One region of the Rheinheimera muenzenbergensis genome, then DNA from elsewhere that is predicted to be linked to it. Evidence: riboswitches for the same ligand, from Rfam matches in the RefSeq annotation. Region 1 holds a riboswitch; the other holds the start of a gene.
What was found. Region 1 has a riboswitch for thiamine pyrophosphate ahead of thiC (phosphomethylpyrimidine synthase ThiC). Riboswitches for the same ligand answer to the same signal wherever they lie in the genome.
Positions count from the first base shown of each region.

Region 1 (9,275 bases):
TGAATAGTAAAGTAATCTACGCCTTGCTCGGCTTGCTCAATCAGTGTGTCGTAAAATACCTGCCAGTTTAGTTTGCTGACATCACCGTTTACTTTTTCCAGCGCCTGATAAATGGGTACTGTGCCTATCGGTACCGGGCTGTTGCGTAAAATCCAATCACGGGTTTGATGAATACGCCGGCCGGTGGACAGATCCATTACCGTATCAGCCCCCCAACGGGTAGACCACACCAGTTTTTCTACTTCTTCTTCAATGCTGGAGCTGACCGATGAGTTGCCGATATTGGCATTGACCTTAACTTTGAAGTTGCGGCCGATAATCATCGGCTCGGCTTCCGGGTGGTTAATATTGGCCGGAATAATGGCCCGTCCGGCTGCGACTTCCTGCCGCACAAACTCTGCTGTGATCTGTTTGGGAATTGCAGCGCCAAAACTTTCGCCCTGATGGCTTCTGACACCATCGTCTGTTAGCGCCATATTTTCCCTAAGTGCAATAAAATGCATTTCCGGTGTAATAATACCGGCGCGGGCATAGTGTAATTGGGTTACAGTTTTGCCGGCTTTGGCTTGCAGTGGCTGATGATCAAACTCGGTAATTTGTTCATCCAGTGCAATATCAGCAAACGGCAGCTCGGGCGAGGGGGCGACATCACCGCGGCTGTTAATCCAATCCAGCCGCAGCTTAGGCAGGCCCTTTAGTACATCTAACTGCTGTGCCGGATCGCCATAGGGGCCTGAGGTGTCATATACCGGTAAGCTAGGATTAGTTTGCACGCTGCCGTCTGCCAGGCGGCTTGGGCTAAGGTGTATATGCCGCACCGGCACCCTGACACCAGTTTGCTCACATTGAAGATAATGACGGCTGGAGCCGGGAAAGGTTTCACCCTGCAGTGCCTGAATATAGGCACGGGCATGGGCGCGTAAATCACGTTTAGAAAAAGGTTTAGCAGACATAGCAAGCTCCGGTTAACAAGTTGAAGTTGCTTGTCCGGAGTGGGGCAGCTGGCAGCAAACAACTAAACCGCTGGGCGGAGTTTAGCTGTGCTAATACTGAATTTCCCCTTGTTTCCCTTCGCAGGTATTAGCCTGATCAGGTTCAACGGATCCCGTTTTCACGGTCTCAGCCCGCTGTAAACAGCTGGGCACTCCGACAAGATGGTGCTAAGTATTCACTTATTGCTAACGAAATTCAAGGTCTGATTTCAATCGGCGTTCTATAAGCTCTGCACATATAAATAAAGCGACTTAAGAATTTTCATCTTCTGCTCATCACTGGCATGCTCATGCGCCAGATTCTCCAGCGCCAGGCTAAAATCTTCCATAGTTAAATTGGGGTTATCCAGGCCGCGCATTAGTTTGTCAGTGCGATAGCGCTGCCACTTTTGCTGCTCACTATCGGTCAGGCTGTAGGGGTAGTTACGGGCGCGATATAAAAACAATAGATTGTTCAGGCGCTCGTCACTGAATACCGGAGCGTTAACGGCTAATTGCTCAGGCGGCAACTGGTGTAACTGCACCATTTTTTGCTTATCGCCGTCGCTGATAAAACCATTGTACAGCTGATAATCGGGGTTGGTTTCGGCTGGAAAGTCATTTAATTGCTGATACAGCTCTATAGCTTTAGCCTGAGTAGCTCGATGCTGGCGCAAAAAATCCAGATGTTTCAGGCATTGGGCGCGGTCGATGCCAAACTGGGCGGCGCGCTCTTCAGTTAAGGTTTTTGCCGGTGCCAGTACCGGGCATTTATTTAAATGCATTAGCTTTAAACCCAGTCTGTGCTCGCCTTCGGCCAGATCGGAGGTTTTGGTGTACAGCTTTTGCTGCAAGGTGGCGATATCGTCCTGCAGTAGCGGTGTCGGATCAGCCTGTAAGTTGTAGCAAATCACCGCATTTTTATTAGTAGGGTGAAATGCCAGTGGCACTATCCAGCTGATACAGCCTTGCGTAGCCGGAAATTTAGAAGACACATGTACCAGCGGCGTCATACCGGCGACATCAATCAGCTCGGCTACTTTGGCTTTTTTACGCAGTTCAAATAAATAGCTAAACAGTTTAGGTTGCTTTTCTTTAATAAGTTTGGCGATGGCAATGGTGGCATACACATCAGATAAGGCATCGTGAGCGTTTTCGTGCGCCAGGCCATTAGCCTTGGTCAGTTCTTCCAGTTTAAAAACCGGGCTGCCATCTTCACGTAATGGCCAGTTAATGCCATCGGGGCGCAGCGCGTAGCAGGCGCGCACCATGTCTATTAAGTCCCAGCGGCTATTGCCGTTTTGCCATTCACGGCCGTAAGGTTCATAAAAGTTACGAAACAGGCTGTAACGGGTCACTTCATCGTCAAACCGCAGGTTGTTGTAGCCCAGTACACAGCTGTTCGGCTCGCTAAAGCGCGCTAGAATACGTTGCATAAAGTCAGTTTCGTTCAGGCCTTTTTTATTGCACAACTGTGGTGTTAAACCAGTGATCAGTGCCGCCTGCGGGTGCGGCAGATAATCATTGGCTAGCTGGCAATACCAGACGTCGGGCTCGCTGATAATATTCAGGTCTAAATCGGTGCGAATACCGGCAAATTGCGCCGGGCGGTCACGTTTGGGATCAGCGCCCCAGGTTTCATAGTCGTGAAAATAAAAACTGCTTTGTGTTGTTGTCACAATAGCTTATCCGGGTTTTGTTATCTGAAAACATGTCGCCAGTTTAGCAGCTGGAGCGGCGCGGATACATGATTTTTGCCATTTAGCCTTATCGGTTACTGGCATGCTGGCATTGCTGCAATAGTAGGGTAAGCGCTTCTGTGTTAGTGTTTTTTGGATAAGCCAGGCCTATTGTCCGTTCTAGTTTCAGTTCATTTACCGGTCGGATATCGACATCATTTCGTTGCTGCATATTGTCAAAATTAGGCACTAATGCACAGCCGACTCCAGCTGATACCAGGCCTAGCGCATACTCTATAGTTTGAATATCGGCGCGGATATCGGCTTTAATGCCACGACGCACTAATTCCGGATACAGGGTATTCCAGGCATCGCATGGCGTGCGTTTTATCAATGGCAGTTGCTCAAAATCCGCTAACTCAATATGCGGTTGTAAACTCAGGGGCGAACCGGGAGGCAGTGCCAACAGGTAATTGTCATGCCATATTGGCGCAAAGGCTTCTCCGGCTTTAAGGAGTTGCGGCGTGATAATGCGGGCATCACAGCTGTCATCCGGCTCTACCAAATGCAGCTCCAGCCCGGGTAGGCTGTTGCTAAACTCGCGCAGTAACTGGCTCATACGTTCTACGCCTAAAGCCCGAATTAACCCCAGGCGGAATTTTACCCGTGCTACCGGTTCGGTAAATGAGGCTTTTAACGACTGTAACTGGCTTATGATGCGCCCGGCATGGCCGTAGAGCTTGTCGCCATCTTCAGTTGGGGTTACCCCTTTAGGCAGACGGATAAATAAACTGACCCCCAGTTCTTGCTCTAACTGACGCAGTGCGGATGAAAGTGATGGCTGCGCTACACAGCATTGGCGCGCTGCGGCGCTGACGCTGCCTTGCTCATACACCGCAACAAAGTAATTTAGCTGGCGAATATCCATAGTTTTAAACTATACCTGATACAGAATTATTATATTTTAACTGTACATTAAAGCAGGCTAATCTGGCGATAACTAAAAATATTTCGCTGGTTTTATTGAGGAATTTGCTATGGCACGCCCACATTTTGATTGGCAGGACCCGTTTGCGTTCAGCAACATGTTAACCGAAGAAGAGCGGATGATCCGCGACACTGCTCATCAGTATTGTCAGGAAAAACTGCAGCCGCGGGTATTGATGGCCAACCGCGAAGAGCATTTTCACCAAGAAATTATGACAGAACTGGGTGAGCTTGGCCTGCTGGGGGCAACCTTACCGGAAAAGTACGGCTGCTCGGCAGTAAACTATGTTTGTTATGGTTTAGTCGCGCGCGAAGTAGAACGGGTAGACAGCGGTTATCGCAGTGCCATGAGTGTGCAGTCGTCCTTAGTGATGCATCCTATTCATGAATACGGCACTGAAGCACAGCGGCTGAAATATTTACCCAGGCTGGCCAGTGGAGAATGGGTTGGCTGCTTTGGTTTAACTGAACCGGATGCGGGTTCAGATCCCGCAGGTATGCGCACTACAGCGAAGAAAACAGCCGGCGGTTACGTGCTAAACGGCAGTAAGATGTGGATCACCAACTCGCCGATTGCCGATGTGTTTGTGGTGTGGGCCAAGTTAGACGGCGAGATTCGCGGTTTTGTGCTGGAAAAAGGCATGAAGGGCTTATCGGCCCCGAAAATTGAAGGTAAGTTTTCGCTAAGGGCGTCGATAACCGGCGAAATCGTGATGGATAACGTCGAAGTAGGCGAGGATGCGCTGCTGCCTAATGTCAGTGGCTTAAAAGGCCCGTTTGGCTGTTTAAATAAAGCTCGCTACGGCATTGCCTGGGGCGCGCTGGGTGCGGCAGAATTCTGCTGGCATGCTGCCCGCCAGTATACGCTGGACCGTCACCAGTTTGGCCGGCCGCTGGCGGCTAATCAGCTTATCCAGAAAAAATTAGCGGATATGCAAACAGAAATCAGCATTGGTTTACTGGCGTGTTTACAGGCCGGCCGGTTGATGGATCAGCATTTGCTGGCACCGGAGACTATCTCGCTAATAAAACGTAATTCCTGCGGCAAAGCGCTGGATATTGCCCGCGTTGCCCGTGACATGCACGGCGGCAATGGCATTGCTGACGAATTCCATGTTATTCGCCATGTGATGAACCTGGAAGCGGTAAACACCTACGAGGGTACGCACGATGTGCATGCACTTATTTTAGGCCGGGCACAAACCGGTTTACAGGCGTTTAGCGGCGTTTAAGCCAGGCAGTTGCAGTGGAGTAAGCCTTATGTCAGAAGCCGTACATCCCTGGGTCAATGAATACCGTGAGCGCTTAAAAAGCGGCAAGCTACCGCCGCATAGCAGTAGTCACAGTATTGAATTCAGTACCTTATATCAGTTGTGGCACAGTCAGTTATGCAGCCGTCTGCTGGATTTGCAATCACGTTTGTTACAAGCCAAAGGCCAGAGCTTTTATACCATCGGCAGTGCCGGCCACGAGGGTAACGCTGCTGTGGCTGCGGCCTTAAGGCTTACAGATCCGGCGTTTTTGCATTATCGAAGTGGGGCTTTTTTTATTGAACGTAGCAAACAATTGCCGGGTAGTACGCCGTTGTATGACATGTTGTTGTCGTTTTGCGCCAGCAGTGAGGACCCGATCTCAGGTGGCCGGCATAAGGTGCTTGGCAGCCTGGCGCTGAATATACCGCCACAAACCAGTACCATAGCGTCGCAGTTGCCCAAAGCGGTGGGGGCAGCGTTCGCTGTCGATCTAAGCAAGCGGCTGGGGCTTGACGGCCAGTGGCCGGCCGATGCCATAGTGCTGTGCAGTTTTGGCGATGCCTCGGCCAATCATTCAACTGCGCAGGGCGCGATCAACTCAGCTTGCTGGGCAGCTTATCAGCAGGTACCGGTACCGGTGCTGTTTGTTTGTGAAGATAACGGCCTGGGTATTTCCACACCAACCCCCAGCGGCTGGATAGAGCAGGATTTAGCCGACAGGCCGGCACTGAAGTATTTTGCTGCCGACAGCCGCGATCTGGCGCAGACCTATCATGTTGCCCGCCGCGCTGCAGATTATGTGCGCAGTAAACGTAAGCCTGCAGTTTTGCATCTGTCCACGGTAAGGTTGTTTGGCCATGCTGGTGCTGATGCTGAAGCGGCATATCGCACCAAGGCACAAATTGAAGCCGAGCTTGAGCTGGACCCGCTGCTAAGCAGCACAGCAGCACTGCTAGCCAGCGGTGACATAACCGCAGAGCAGTTGCTTGCTCAATTAAATGCTTTGGTAACGCAAATTAATCGCGTTGCGACTGTTGCCAGCCATCAGCCAAAATTAACCACTGCGGCACAAGTGATGGCCTCCATCGCGCCTGAGCGTGACGCTGATAAAGTACCTGTGGTACCGGCCAGCGAGCTGCGCGAGCAACTGTTTGCCTTTGATCAGCATAACATGGGTAAAAAGCAGCATTTGGCCAAATTGCTAAACTGGACGCTGCATGACATCTTGGCGCAGTACAATAATACCGTGGTTTTTGGCGAAGATGTCGGCAAAAAAGGCGGCGTTTACGGCGTTACCCAGCATTTGGTGCATGCTTTTGGCAGTAACAGAGTCATTAATACTCTGCTGGATGAGCAGAGTATTCTTGGTATGGCGATTGGTTTGGCCCAGCAAGGGTTTATCTCGATACCGGAAATTCAGTTTCTAGCCTATGTGCACAATGCCGAGGATCAAATTCGCGGTGAAGCAGCGACCTTACCGTTTTTCTCTAACGGCCAGTATCACAATGCGATGGTCATTCGTATTGCCGGTCTGGCTTATCAGCGCGGCTTTGGCGGCCATTTTCATAATGACAACTCGTTTGCGGTGTTTCGCGATATTCCGGGTGTAATTTTATTTTGCCCGTCAAACGGTCATGACGCGGCTTTATTGCTACGTCAGGCCGTGCAGCTGGCCCATCAGCAAAAGCGGCTGGTTATTTTTCTTGAACCTATAGCGCTGTATATGACACGGGATTTGGCCACAGCCGGCGATGGTTTGTGGTTACATGATTACCCAACACCTGATACGCCGCTGCCTGTATTAGGCGAGCCGGCAGTCTATGGCGATGGTGACGAGCTGGCCATTATCAGCTATGGCAATGGCTATTATTTAAGCCGCCAGGCTGAGCAGGAACTGGCCGCGCAGGGCTATCAGATCCGGCTGTTAGATTTGCGCACCTTAGTGCCGCTGCATACCACGCTGATTATCAAAGCGCTTAACGGCTGTTCCAAGGTATTGATTGTTGATGAATGCCGTCGACGCGGCTCGTTAAGTGAAGAGCTGTTTACCGCTTTGCATGAGGCTAAACCGGGGCATTTTACTGTATCGCGACTATGTGCTGAAGATAGCTTTATTCCGTTGGGAGCGGCGGCTTATGCCGTACTACCGTCGAAACAGCAAATTGTGCAACATGCACTTAGCTTGCTCACCGTTGCCAATGAACAGGTGTTGTTATGAAGAAAACTGCGCTGCTAGTCTGTCCCGGCCGGGGCACTTACAACAAGGCTGAGCTTGGATACATCAGCCAGCACGCTAAAGATAAAACCTTGTTGTCGCAATGTGATGCCGTCAGGGCCAAAGCCGGGTTAGCCACCGTCAGTGAACTGGACAGTCAGGCTGTGTTTAGTCGTGCGACGCATTTAAAAGCGGAAAACGCCGCCGCGTTAATATTTGCCGCCGGCATGCAGGATTATCACGATATTAACCCTGAACAGTTTGACGTGGTAGCGGTAACCGGCAATTCGATGGGCTGGTATACCGCGCTGGGCTGTACCGGTGTGCTGGCACCGGATAGCGGTATGCAACTGGTCACTGATATGGCGCAGCTAACCGCCGGTGGTGCCGGTGCTCAGTTTATATATCCGCTGATTGACGACAACTGGCAAAGTGACACTGAGCGTCAGGCTCTGGTGCAGCAGCAACTGCTGAGGCACCGGGGGGAGCTGTTTATGTCCATTGTCTATGGTGGCTATGCCGTTTTGGCGGGCAGTGAAGCGGCGGTGACAGCTGCAATGCAGGCATTGCCTGTTTGTGATGAGCGCTTTCCATTGCTGCTGCCAGGTCATGCCGCTTTTCACACCCACTTGATGCAGGCCGCGTCAGACAGCGCTTTATCAGTTTGGCCGGCGGCACGCTTTAAACAGCCACAGCTGCCGATGATTGATGGCCGTGGTCATATCTGGCCCAATCTGGCTAGCGATTTGTCAGCACTGCAACGTTATACGCTGCAACATCAGGTGTGTCAGGCGTATGATTTTAGTAAAGCCTTACAAGTGGCTGTAAAAGAGTTTGCCCCTGAGCATATTATTTTGCTCGGCCCGGGCGCCAGCTTGGGCGGCGCTGTGGCACAAAGCCTTATCCAGATTGGCTGGCAAGGGCTTAAAACTAAGCAGGATTTTATTAGCGCACAACAAGCTGCCCTACCTTATGTTATCAGTATGGGCATACCAGAGCAGCGGCAGCACGTTAGCCGTTAATGCACGCTGGCCACTTGCAGCAGACTGGTCAGTTTACGTTGGTATTGCTCTTTGTCCTGGTCTGATGGTGCCGTGCGTTTGGCCCGCTGCAGATAACGTTCAGCCTGTACCGTGTCATTTAGCTGGAAATAAGCTTTAGCCAGGCCAAAGTAGGCTTCGTGATTGTTTCTGTCCAGCCTGACGGCATGTTCATATTGCGATATGGCTTCGGCAGTATCGTTACGTCGCAGTGCTTCATTACCTAACATCAGATAATAGTAGGGATTATTTTTACGGGCCTGGTTTACATGTTGCATCAGTTGCTCGGCCTCGTGTTGCCGATCAGATCTGTGATACAAATAGGCCAGATTTGACATGGTGTTCAGTGAGGTAGGGTCTAGCTTTAAGCTGTGCTGATACGCCTGTTCCGCATACTGATCTAAGCCGTATTTGCGATACAGTACCCCAAGGTTCGCCCAGGTCACCGCAAAAGTTGGATCTATGTCAATCGCCGCTAAATAGTACTGATATGCCTGAGCATCCTCCGAGCTATTCAGTTGCTCGGCAGCCTTATTGTTGTAAAACATTGCGGTTACGCGTTGTTTGTTCAGTTGAGTGGTTGAAAAGCGTTGCTTTAAAATGGTCGGGTCAAAATCTACCACGATATCTCTGCCAAACAGGATCACACCAGAGTGGTTTTCGGGTAATGTATTTTGCACTATGCGTAAATTAACATGACCATTGAGCCAGGTAGTGTTTTGTTCGCTGGTCCAATACTCGGGTATAGCTACATCCTGAAAAACCGTTTTTAACCCGACTTCATTTGCCATACTGTACGCCAGGATCGACAAACTCAGGCAGTTAGCTTTGCCTATAGCCAGTGTTTCGCTGGCTGTTTTGGTGGCACTGTTATCGTATATCAATTCATCATGAGCAAAAGTAAAGATGTATCTGAGCAATGTTTTAGAACGTTCGGTTATACCGGACGTGGCGTGCAGAATACGCTGCAACTCAGATTGCACCTGTTCGGGCAGAGCATAAATCTGCTGTTCGGTTTCCACTGGTGTTATATCGCCGGCAAAGCCGGGCTCAGCAATTAGCAATGATTGATAATCGTAGGTTAATTCAGGCTTAGGCGCCGACTGGCAGGCCGTTAACGCCATTAAACC
Region 1 covers NZ_JALAAR010000028.1:5,944-15,218, forward strand. The annotation lists gene thiC (phosphomethylpyrimidine synthase ThiC) at 1-953, opposite strand, end outside; TPP riboswitch at 1,049-1,159, opposite strand; gene sbcB (exodeoxyribonuclease I) at 1,214-2,650, opposite strand; gene MN202_RS19715 (LysR family transcriptional regulator) at 2,739-3,578, opposite strand; gene MN202_RS19720 (acyl-CoA dehydrogenase) at 3,688-4,869, shown strand; gene MN202_RS19725 (dehydrogenase E1 component subunit alpha/beta) at 4,898-7,108, shown strand; gene MN202_RS19730 (malonyl CoA-ACP transacylase) at 7,105-8,127, shown strand; gene MN202_RS19735 (tetratricopeptide repeat protein) at 8,124-9,275, opposite strand, start outside.

Region 2 (9,275 bases), on a different contig from region 1:
ATAGCCTGCAGCAAAAGCAGGTGGCGGCGGTCAAGGTGGAAGATAAGTATCCGCCCTGGTATAACCCCTTTGAGTTTATTGAATTTAATGAGTTTGGCCGCTGGCAGGATGTTGTGTCCTGGGCGCTGCCGCTATACCAGTTTGACGAGCCGCTGGTTGATGAATTGCAGCAACTGGTGCAAACCTGGCAGCAACACGCCAGCAGCAAAGAAGAGTATATTGCTCAGGTGGTGCGCTATGTGCAAAACGATATCCGTTATTTCGGTATCGAAATTGGGTTAAACAGCCATCAACCTTACCCGCCCAACACGGTATTTGCCCGCAAATACGGCGACTGTAAAGACAAAACCACCCTGATGATAGCGCTATTGGCCGAGGCCGGTATAACGGCTTATCCTGCTTTGGTATCGAACGCGTCACGGGGTAGCATTGTTGACCGCTTGCCGGGGCCGATAGCCTTTGATCATGTTATTACCTGGTTGTCACTTGATGGCAAAGACTATTGGTTCGACGGTACCCGTAGCCAGCAGTACGGTAGCTTGCAGCAAAAAGGCCAGCAATATTTTCAGCAAGCCTTGCTGGTGAAGCCGGGCGAGACTCAGCTTACAGCCGTGCCGATGCCCTCAGCCGTGGATGCCAGGTTAGAAAGCAATGAAAGTTATCAGTTAGGTGCTGTCGGCGAGCCGGTAAGTTTAACTGTGCAACTGAGCTTCCAGCAATATGAAGCGGAGTCGTTTCGCAATATGTTAGCTCAGCACGGCACTAAAGAGTATGCCGCTCACCTGACCCGGATCTATCAGCAGCAATATCCGGGGGCCGATTTAGTGGACGAGCCGAAAATTACCGATGACAAAGCCAGCAACCATTTGCAGGTAGAAGCTAACTTTACCATTGAGAGTTTTTGGGATACGCAGGCTGCACAGCAAGAACTGATATTGTTTGGCGATTATCTGGAGCGTTTTCTGCAACTGCCGGAGAACACCCGACGCAAAATGCCGCTGTATGTTGAGCCAAATGCCCAGGCGCTACACCGGGTACATTATCAGTTAGCCAGTCCAATTAACTGGCAACTGAGCGAGTTAAAACTGGATATTGATAATCCGGCCTTTTCTTATCAACGCTATATCGATACCAGTGACACCAGTATCACGATTACGCACCAGTATGGCAGTAAAGCCGACCATGTACCGGCTGCCCAAGCGCTGGATTATATTAAGGCGCTGAAAAAAGTCCGGGAAGCGCTGTACTACTCGGTAGAAATAGACAAAGACGAACCCGGCGACACCGACGGCCAGCAACTGCGGGATCGGCTGAAACAATTGCTAAAACGCAGCGGCTAACCGGCGCGGCCAGTTATCAGCTATTAACCGCCAGATAGCCGCTATGACAATAACCGTCGGCCAGGCCGTCTCCTTCAATATCAATTTGGCTCCAGTCGCCGCTACTGGCCAGCACATAAACCTGCTGGCCACTGCGCAGCGTGGTTTTGATATCAAATTGGGTTCCCGGGCCGGCGCGCAGGCGCAGGCCATCGCGTGCAGTCACTGTGGCGAGTCTGGCCGTGCTGTTTGGGGTGGTGGCTGGGCTTTGGGGTTCAGGCGCATTAGCCGGTAAGGGCGGACGGCCGCTGGCAGCCAGTGGCATAGGCGGGGCGCCTGGCGTGCCACGCCAAGTTGCAATGGCGTGTTGTAAATTCTCTGCCCAGTCCGCATCACCGTCTGCAGGGTACTTACCGGCGCGCAACTGGGCTAATTGCATCTGCTGTAACTGCAGATGGGGTAGTTCCCAGCTTAGCGGCTCTAACTGATGTTGCAGTGCCAACTGGTGCAGTTTTTTCCACCAGGCTTTGCGTTCTCCTTTATCGTCCCAGCTCCATTTGCCGTCAATATAGAGAACAAAATCGGCGGCCACACCGTATTGATGTAGCGAGCTCCAGGCATCGGCATTGGTTACTTTGGCACCGGGTTTAGTGCGGCCCTGACAGTACAGGTCGTGCTGGCGCTGCGGTGAGCGAAAGCCTTCAAACATTCTGAACGGTAGTTTAGCTTTGGCCAGGTCCTGTAATAACAACTCAACTTTTTGCCGGAATAGCGGATGCAGGTGTTCCATTTCCGTGTCTCTGGCCATCTTTGATGCTCCTGTGCTGTCAACTAACCCAGCCGCTATCGGGCCGGCACTGGCATCAAGTATAGACGGCGCTGGCAACCGTGCTGCGTTATTGTGGCGGCCGGTTTAACAGGGCCGGCAGCGCCGGCTCGGGTACCGCAGGCGACCAGTAATAGCCCTGGCCGTCGTTACAACCCAGCGCAATCAGTTTTTGCAGTGTGGCTTCATCTTCTATACCTTCGGCTACCGTTTTCAGCCCCAGGCTGGCCGCCATATTGATAATGGCTTGCACCAGGGGTTCATCACGCTCAGACAGACAAAGTGAGCTGATAAAGGAGCGGTCTATTTTCAGGGTGGTGGCGTTGAAGCTGCGCAGGTAACCCAGGTTAGAATAGCCGGTACCAAAGTCGTCAATGGCAAAGGTTACTCCGAGTTTACTCAGGCTATTTAGCTGCTGCTGGATTAAGTCGGTGTCGCTTATCAGCAAGGATTCGGTCAGTTCCAGCTCCAGTGCAGACGCAGGCAGGCGGGCAGCCAGTAGCGCCTGCTGCACCAGGAGTTCTAAATTGTCGTTTTTAAATTGTACATAAGATAAATTTACCGCGACGCGCAAGGTGCTAAAGCCCTGAGCCCTGAGCCGGGAGCAAGCCAGGCAGGCTTCCTGTAGTACCCAGTTACCCAATTCAGCAATCAGGCCGCATTGTTCAGCCAGCGGAATAAAATCGGCCGGACTTATCATACTGCCATCGCTTTGTGGCCAGCGCAGCAGTGCCTCTACGGAGTGTATATGGCCGCTTTGCAGCGCCACTTTGGGCTGATAGTACAGGCTAAACTCCTGTTGCCGGATGGCCTGACGTAAGCGTTGTAGCAAATTAAACTTATCAATATTGTCCTGATCCAGCTTGTCGTCGTAATAACGAAAGGTATTACGGCCATCACCTTTGGCTTTATACATCGCCAGATCGGCTTTGCGGCACAGTACATTGAATTCTGTGCCATCGGTCGGTACTACGGCTATGCCGATAGAGCCAGACACCACTACATTGGTTTGCATAATATTAAAAGGTTGTGTGGCTGAGGTGATGATGTTTTGCGCCAGTGAACTGACCGGAGTACGATCGGCATCACAGGGCACCAGCAGTAAAAACTCATCACCACCAAACCGAATGACTTGCTGCTGTTCGTTTAACAGGGCGCTCAGTCGTTGTGCCAGTTCACGCAGCAACAAATCACCGGCGGAATGGCCAAGTGAGTCATTGACCGGCTTAAAGTTATCCAGATCTAAAAACAGCACCGCTAATTGTCGCTGATGTTGCCGGCAGTAAGTCAGCATTTGAGTATAGAGTTGTTCTCCAAGAATACGATTAGGTAGCTCGGTGAGCGGATCATGATGTGCCAGCCGTTCTATTTCTTTACGGCTGGCTCGTACCTTAATATTTTCCTGCTGTAGCGACTGCATCAACAGTCGCATATCACGTACCATAAGATAAACACTAAAACCGGTTACCAGCAGAATAACAGCAACAAACACCAGATGTTGCCAGGTTAACGTAGGGAGAAATGGCTGCAGGTAGCCTGATAGCGTTAGCCAGGTCAGCAGAGTGCAAAACGACAACACGAAAATCAGCAAAGAGTAAAATAAACCAACACTGCCGAGTAAGGCGGCGTAAACCAGTAAGCCTGGAAAGCCCAGTAGAGCCAGATCGCGCAAGCCGCCGGAATTAAAAGCCAGGGCAGATAACATTATTGCCATCGACCATAGCAAAATATAGGCCGATAGCAACAACCGTTGCTTTAGGGCGCACAGCAGAGCAATGGCTAAAGCGATACAGCCGGCAAAAATCAGCAGTTTGGTAGTGCCACTGGCGACGACCATTGCCATAAAGAGGCCAAATAATGTAAAACCGGTGATCTGCAGCAGGCGGCGCAAGCGGAAGTGAAAAAACTTTTGTTGATAATCAGTGCTGTCAGGGGCGGATGAATACTTAATCAGCATACTGCTTGCTGCTCTTATTGTCCTAGAAGGGATGTATTAACTGTAGCGCTGTTCAGGTAAATCTCCAGTCAGGGCGTAAATTTAGGCTCGATATGTACTATCAATTCAACGCCAAGTGCCTGCACAGCCAGCTCCGCATCGTCGGCTAATTTATGCGCCTGTGCTACGCTCCAATGCGCTGGCACCAGCATATCTACCTGGGCAAACTGCAGCGACGCAGCTGCGCGGGTGCGCAGGCGGTTAAAGGTTACGTCGGGCCCGGCAATGGCAGCCAGATGCTGACTGATAGCCTTTATTTTGTTATCTGGTAGTGACTTATCAAGTAAACCATTGATCGAGCGATACAGAATATTGCCGCCTTCATGCAGTATATGCAGGGCAACGGCAATGGCTACCACCGAGTCTAACCAGCTGTACCCACTGTAAGAGGCCAGGCCAACACCTGCCACAACACCAACCGTGGTCCAGACGTCTGTCATTAAGTGTTTGCCGTCCGCTTCCAGTGCCGGCGAGTTGTCGCGCCGGCCGCCGCGTAACAGTAATTGCGCCACGGCGAGGTTAATCAGGCTGGCCAGCACGGTTAGCACCGTACCGATACCTAGTGCCTCCAACGGCTGGGGAAAGATTAAACGCTCGGTAGCAGCCACAAATATTGCCAGCGCAGCCAGCACAACCATGCCGCCTTCAAAGGCGGCGGATAAATATTCCGCTTTACTATGGCCAAAAGGGTGGCCGTCATCTGCCGGACGATGCGCCAGGCTAATCATCCATAACGCAAAGCCTGCGCCGGCGACATTAACGACAGATTCTATCGCATCAGATAAAAAGCCAACCGAGCCGGTTAGATACCAGGCCAGGGTTTTCAGTGCCATGGTGGTAAACGCCGCCGCTAACGATAACAACAGCAGCTGATGTGGTCGCAAATTAAACATGGCTATTCCTTAGCTGCCGGCGGCTTGTAGCAGTGTAGAGTAGCGGCAGGTTAAAGTCATCTGTACCGGCTGCAGATGGCGCGGCGGCGCAGTGGTTGGTTGTCACAATTTTGTCATTAAATGCCGCTAGACTGCCGCCATCAATCACTGAGAGTGCAAGCCTGTTATGCTGTCAAAGCTGAAAATCTCTGGTCGGGTGTTGTTGTTGGGCGTGTTGCCGCTACTGATGTTAGTGCTGGTGCTGTTGGCGGCGTTTTGGTCAGCGCAGCAAAAAGATAAGTTATTTAACCGGCTGTATGATGATCATCTTGCCATCTTATCTGATGTGATGGCAGTGCAACAAACTTTGCAGCAAACGGCATTACAGGACATTCGTAAGTACCGTACCGGCTGGGCATCGGCAGAGGCCACTGAACAAGTGGTTAAGCAACATCTGATCCGGGCGCAGCAGCACTGGCAAGGTTTTGTGCAAAGCCGGCCGGCGCAAGACAGCGCTGAGTTTTATGCTGAGCTGGACCAAAGTTTTGACAAGGCGATAAAACACTACCAGGAGTGGATAAGTTATGCCGGTAGTGACGCGCTGTTAGTGCGCATCTTAAACGAGTCGACAGTTAACAACGAAATAGAGCTACGTATTACCGCTTTTACCAGCTTAACCGAAGCCTTTATTCAGCAGCAAATTGCGGCTGGCGCCACTGTAAGAGACTCGGCAGAGCGTTTTACCACGCAACTGGTTAATGCATATAGTATTGGTGGTATGCTGCTGTTGCTGTTAATCAGTGGCCTAATCTGGGCGGTGCAGCGTTCGGTGTGCCGGCCACTGTGGGCACTGCGTGATATGCTCAAACAGGTGCAGCAAAGCTCAGATTTAACCCTCAGAGCCAACGACAGCGGTTCTGATGAAGTGGCTGAAGCGGCGCGGGCGCTAAATCAAATGATCGGCCATTTTCAGCAGTTAGTTGTGACGTTGGGCAACAGTTCGGCATTACTTACTGAGCAGGCGGCTTCGGTATTTCAAAGCAGTGATGATGTCAGCCACAGCGTGGTACGTCAGGCGGATCAGGCTAACCAGCTGGCAACTGCAGTCGGGCAGATGAGAGCCAGTGTGCAGGACGTGGCAGCACATGCCAAAGATGCCGCTGCAGCAGCGCAGCAAGCAGAAACCCTGTGTGCTGCCGGTCGTGATGTGGCAGCTGACAGTGCGGCAGGCATTAGCGCCCTGGCGCAACAACTTCAGCATAGTGCGCAGGTAGTGCGCCAGCTACAGCAGGAGTCCGGTCAGATTTCCGGTGTGCTGGATGTGATCGGTAAAATTTCAGAACAAACCAATTTACTGGCGTTAAATGCGGCTATCGAAGCGGCCAGAGCAGGCGAAGCCGGGCGCGGATTTTCAGTAGTGGCAGATGAGGTGCGTACGCTGTCGGCCAATACCAAGCAGGCAACAGAGTCAATTAGCAAGATGATCAGCCAGTTGCAGCAACAAGCGGTCAGTGCGGTAACGGTGATGCAGCAAGCGCACAAAGATGCCGATACTAATGTGCAACTGGCACAGACTGCCGGCAGCCGTTTTACCGAGCTGGCAGCGGCGGTAGAAAGCATTGCTGCGACTAATTTAAGCATTTGTACCGCGACAGAGCAGCAGCAACGGGTTTCTGCCGACATAGCACAGAATATTCATCTGCTAAATGATGACGTGGTGCAACTTAGCGATGGTGCCGCCCGTGCGGCCAACGCCAGTGAACAGTTAAACCAGTTGGCCATGCAATTAAGCGACGACTGGCGCGTATTTAACGTGGCAGCTAAATCAGCTTAAACCGCTGCGCAGGCCCGGTATATCGCCATCATCTGGCTGCCGGTTTGCATCAGGCTTAGCAGCAGGTTGGCAAAATAAATTAGCCCCAGGCTTAGCAGCGCAGAACAGACGATTTTGCCGCTGCTAAGTTGCTGCTGCTTACCATAGGCAAACCAGGCGACAAGCAACCACAGTAGCAGAAATAAGTACATTATGGCTTGCAGCACGTTACCTGTTATAAACAGCGGTCGCTCTGTTGCCTGCAAATACAGGGTTTGTGTCTGTGTCAGTTTTTGCTGCATTTGCTCGGCCAGGGCGGGGTTGGCTATCAGCTCACCGTTGGCATCGGTGTGACACAATGACTGTTCTAATCCCGACTTCAGTGCCTGTGCACTTTGCTCCAGTTGGATCCAGCTTTTGGCAACCACAGGATCTATCATGCCAATATTGGTTAGTGCATTGGCAAATACCAGCAATACCAGGCTGGCCCCGCAAAAAAAGGCAAACAGGCGGAAATAGGCAAAAAAGCTACTGGCTACGCCCATCAACCGCAGGCAGCCAAAGCTGATAGCAGCGGCAAAAAACAGCAGAAATAAATCAAACAGCGCACTGCTGGCCAACCGGGTAAAAGCGGCGTCGTCAGCGGGTAAGGTTACTGGATTAACCGCTTCAGGCAGTAACTGGCTGATAAACAGTGCAATAAGAAACGACAGGATTAAAAATTCGACGCCTTTGCTAACCTCATCGGGGTGTTCAGCAAGCGCCAATTGCTGCTGAATAAAGCGTTTGGGACGGAATAAACATTGGCTGAAGTGGTTAAAAAACAGCGGAATTTCTGCAATAACGCGTTCTATATAGCTTTTCATAATCTGTCCTTGTCAGCCCCTGTTAGGCGGATACGACATGACGCCGTTACAACTATAGGAGTTTAGCCGTCCTTTGCACATTGCATGCGCAAATAAAAGGCTTTACACTTGCCGCGCAACCAAGGGGTGCAGTAGCTGAGATGCCGCAAGGCGAACCCTTATAACCTGATCCGGATTATACCGGCGGAGGGATGGTGCTAACTCCTCAAGCTGGTGTGATCTCTGTTGTTACTGGAGATTCATACAACAATGCGCTTTTTCCCGTCGTTACTTACTTTGGCTGTGTGCAGCAGTTTTTCTATTCAGGCCAACGAAGCAGAGGCTTTTGTTGAGCGCATCAGCGTGCAGGGCGATTTTCGCCAGCAGTCGGTGCAGCAAGTGGCAGGCAGTGTTGCCATTGTCAGTGTGCAGGATGCCAAACGCACCTCGGCGCAGCACCTGGACGATGTGTTGCAACAACTGGCGGGTGTGAACTTCAGTGCCGGCGCGTCGCGTGGCCGTTATCTGCAAATCCGTGGTATTGGTGAGCGCAGCGAATTTGTCGACACCATTAACCCGTCGGTCGGCATTTTAATTGACGGCATTGACTACTCAGGCCTGGGCATCAGTGGTATTGCCGATTTAGCCCAGCTTGAAGTATTTCGTGGCCCACAAGCCAACCGCTTTGGCGCCAATGCGCTGGCTGGCATGTTAAACCTGACAACCAAAGGCCCAACCAACACACCTGAAGCCAGACTAAGTGGCTCGCTGGCTAACTACGACAGTTATCAGCTGGCTGGCCAGTTTAGCGATGGTATCAACGACCAGCTGGGTTACAGCCTGGCGCTGGAGCATCAACGCTCGGACGGTTTTATTAAAAATACCTACTTAAACCGTGACGATACCAATAATATCGACGAATTTACCGGTCGCTTTAAACTGCAGTATCAGCCATCGGCTGAGCTGGCGCTGCAACTGATCAGCCATTTTGTTGAACAAAAAAATGGCTATGACGCCTTCTCGCTGGATCGTAACCGCACCACTTTATCCGACCAACCAGGCCAGGATGATATTCAAAGCAAAGCGGTAGCCCTGCAAGCCGATTACAGCGGTTTAGCCTTTGCGAATTTATCGGCTCAGCTAAGCTGGCTGGCGGCAGACAGTGATTACGGTTTTGACGAAGACTGGAGTTATGTTGGTATTCATCCGGATGAGTATTCAACGACAGATCGTTATTTGCGCGAGCGCGATCAACTGACACTGGATTACCGCTTTACCTCTACGCCAGAGGGTAAGCTGGGTAACAGTGACTGGGTGTTGGGGTTGTATGCAGCAAACAAAGGCTTTGATTTAACCCGCCAGTTCTGGAATTGGGATTTATGGCAGGCCGATAGCTTTGCCAGCAGCTTAAACCGGGTTAATGCTGCCTTGTATGGTGAGCTGACTACGCCACTGCAGGACGGCTGGAGCCTGGTATCTGGCCTGCGGCTGGAACGTTATGATGATGAATACCGCGACAGCAGCGGCAACAGCATTAAAAACCACGACACTATGTGGGGCGCCAATGTTAGCCTGAATTATCAGGTTAACGCCCAGGCCTTGGT
Region 2 covers NZ_JALAAR010000007.1:84,867-94,141, forward strand. The annotation lists gene MN202_RS09890 (DUF3857 domain-containing transglutaminase family protein) at 1-1,340, shown strand, start outside; gene MN202_RS09895 (M15 family metallopeptidase) at 1,357-2,127, opposite strand; gene MN202_RS09900 (putative bifunctional diguanylate cyclase/phosphodiesterase) at 2,216-4,102, opposite strand; gene MN202_RS09905 (cation diffusion facilitator family transporter) at 4,171-5,034, opposite strand; gene MN202_RS09910 (methyl-accepting chemotaxis protein) at 5,201-6,847, shown strand; gene MN202_RS09915 (hypothetical protein) at 6,844-7,692, opposite strand; TPP riboswitch at 7,805-7,901, shown strand; gene MN202_RS09920 (TonB-dependent receptor) at 7,942-9,275, shown strand, end outside.
Region 2: it holds a riboswitch for thiamine pyrophosphate, as region 1 does, so the genes downstream of both, MN202_RS09920 (TonB-dependent receptor) here and thiC (phosphomethylpyrimidine synthase ThiC) in region 1, are expected to answer to the same signal.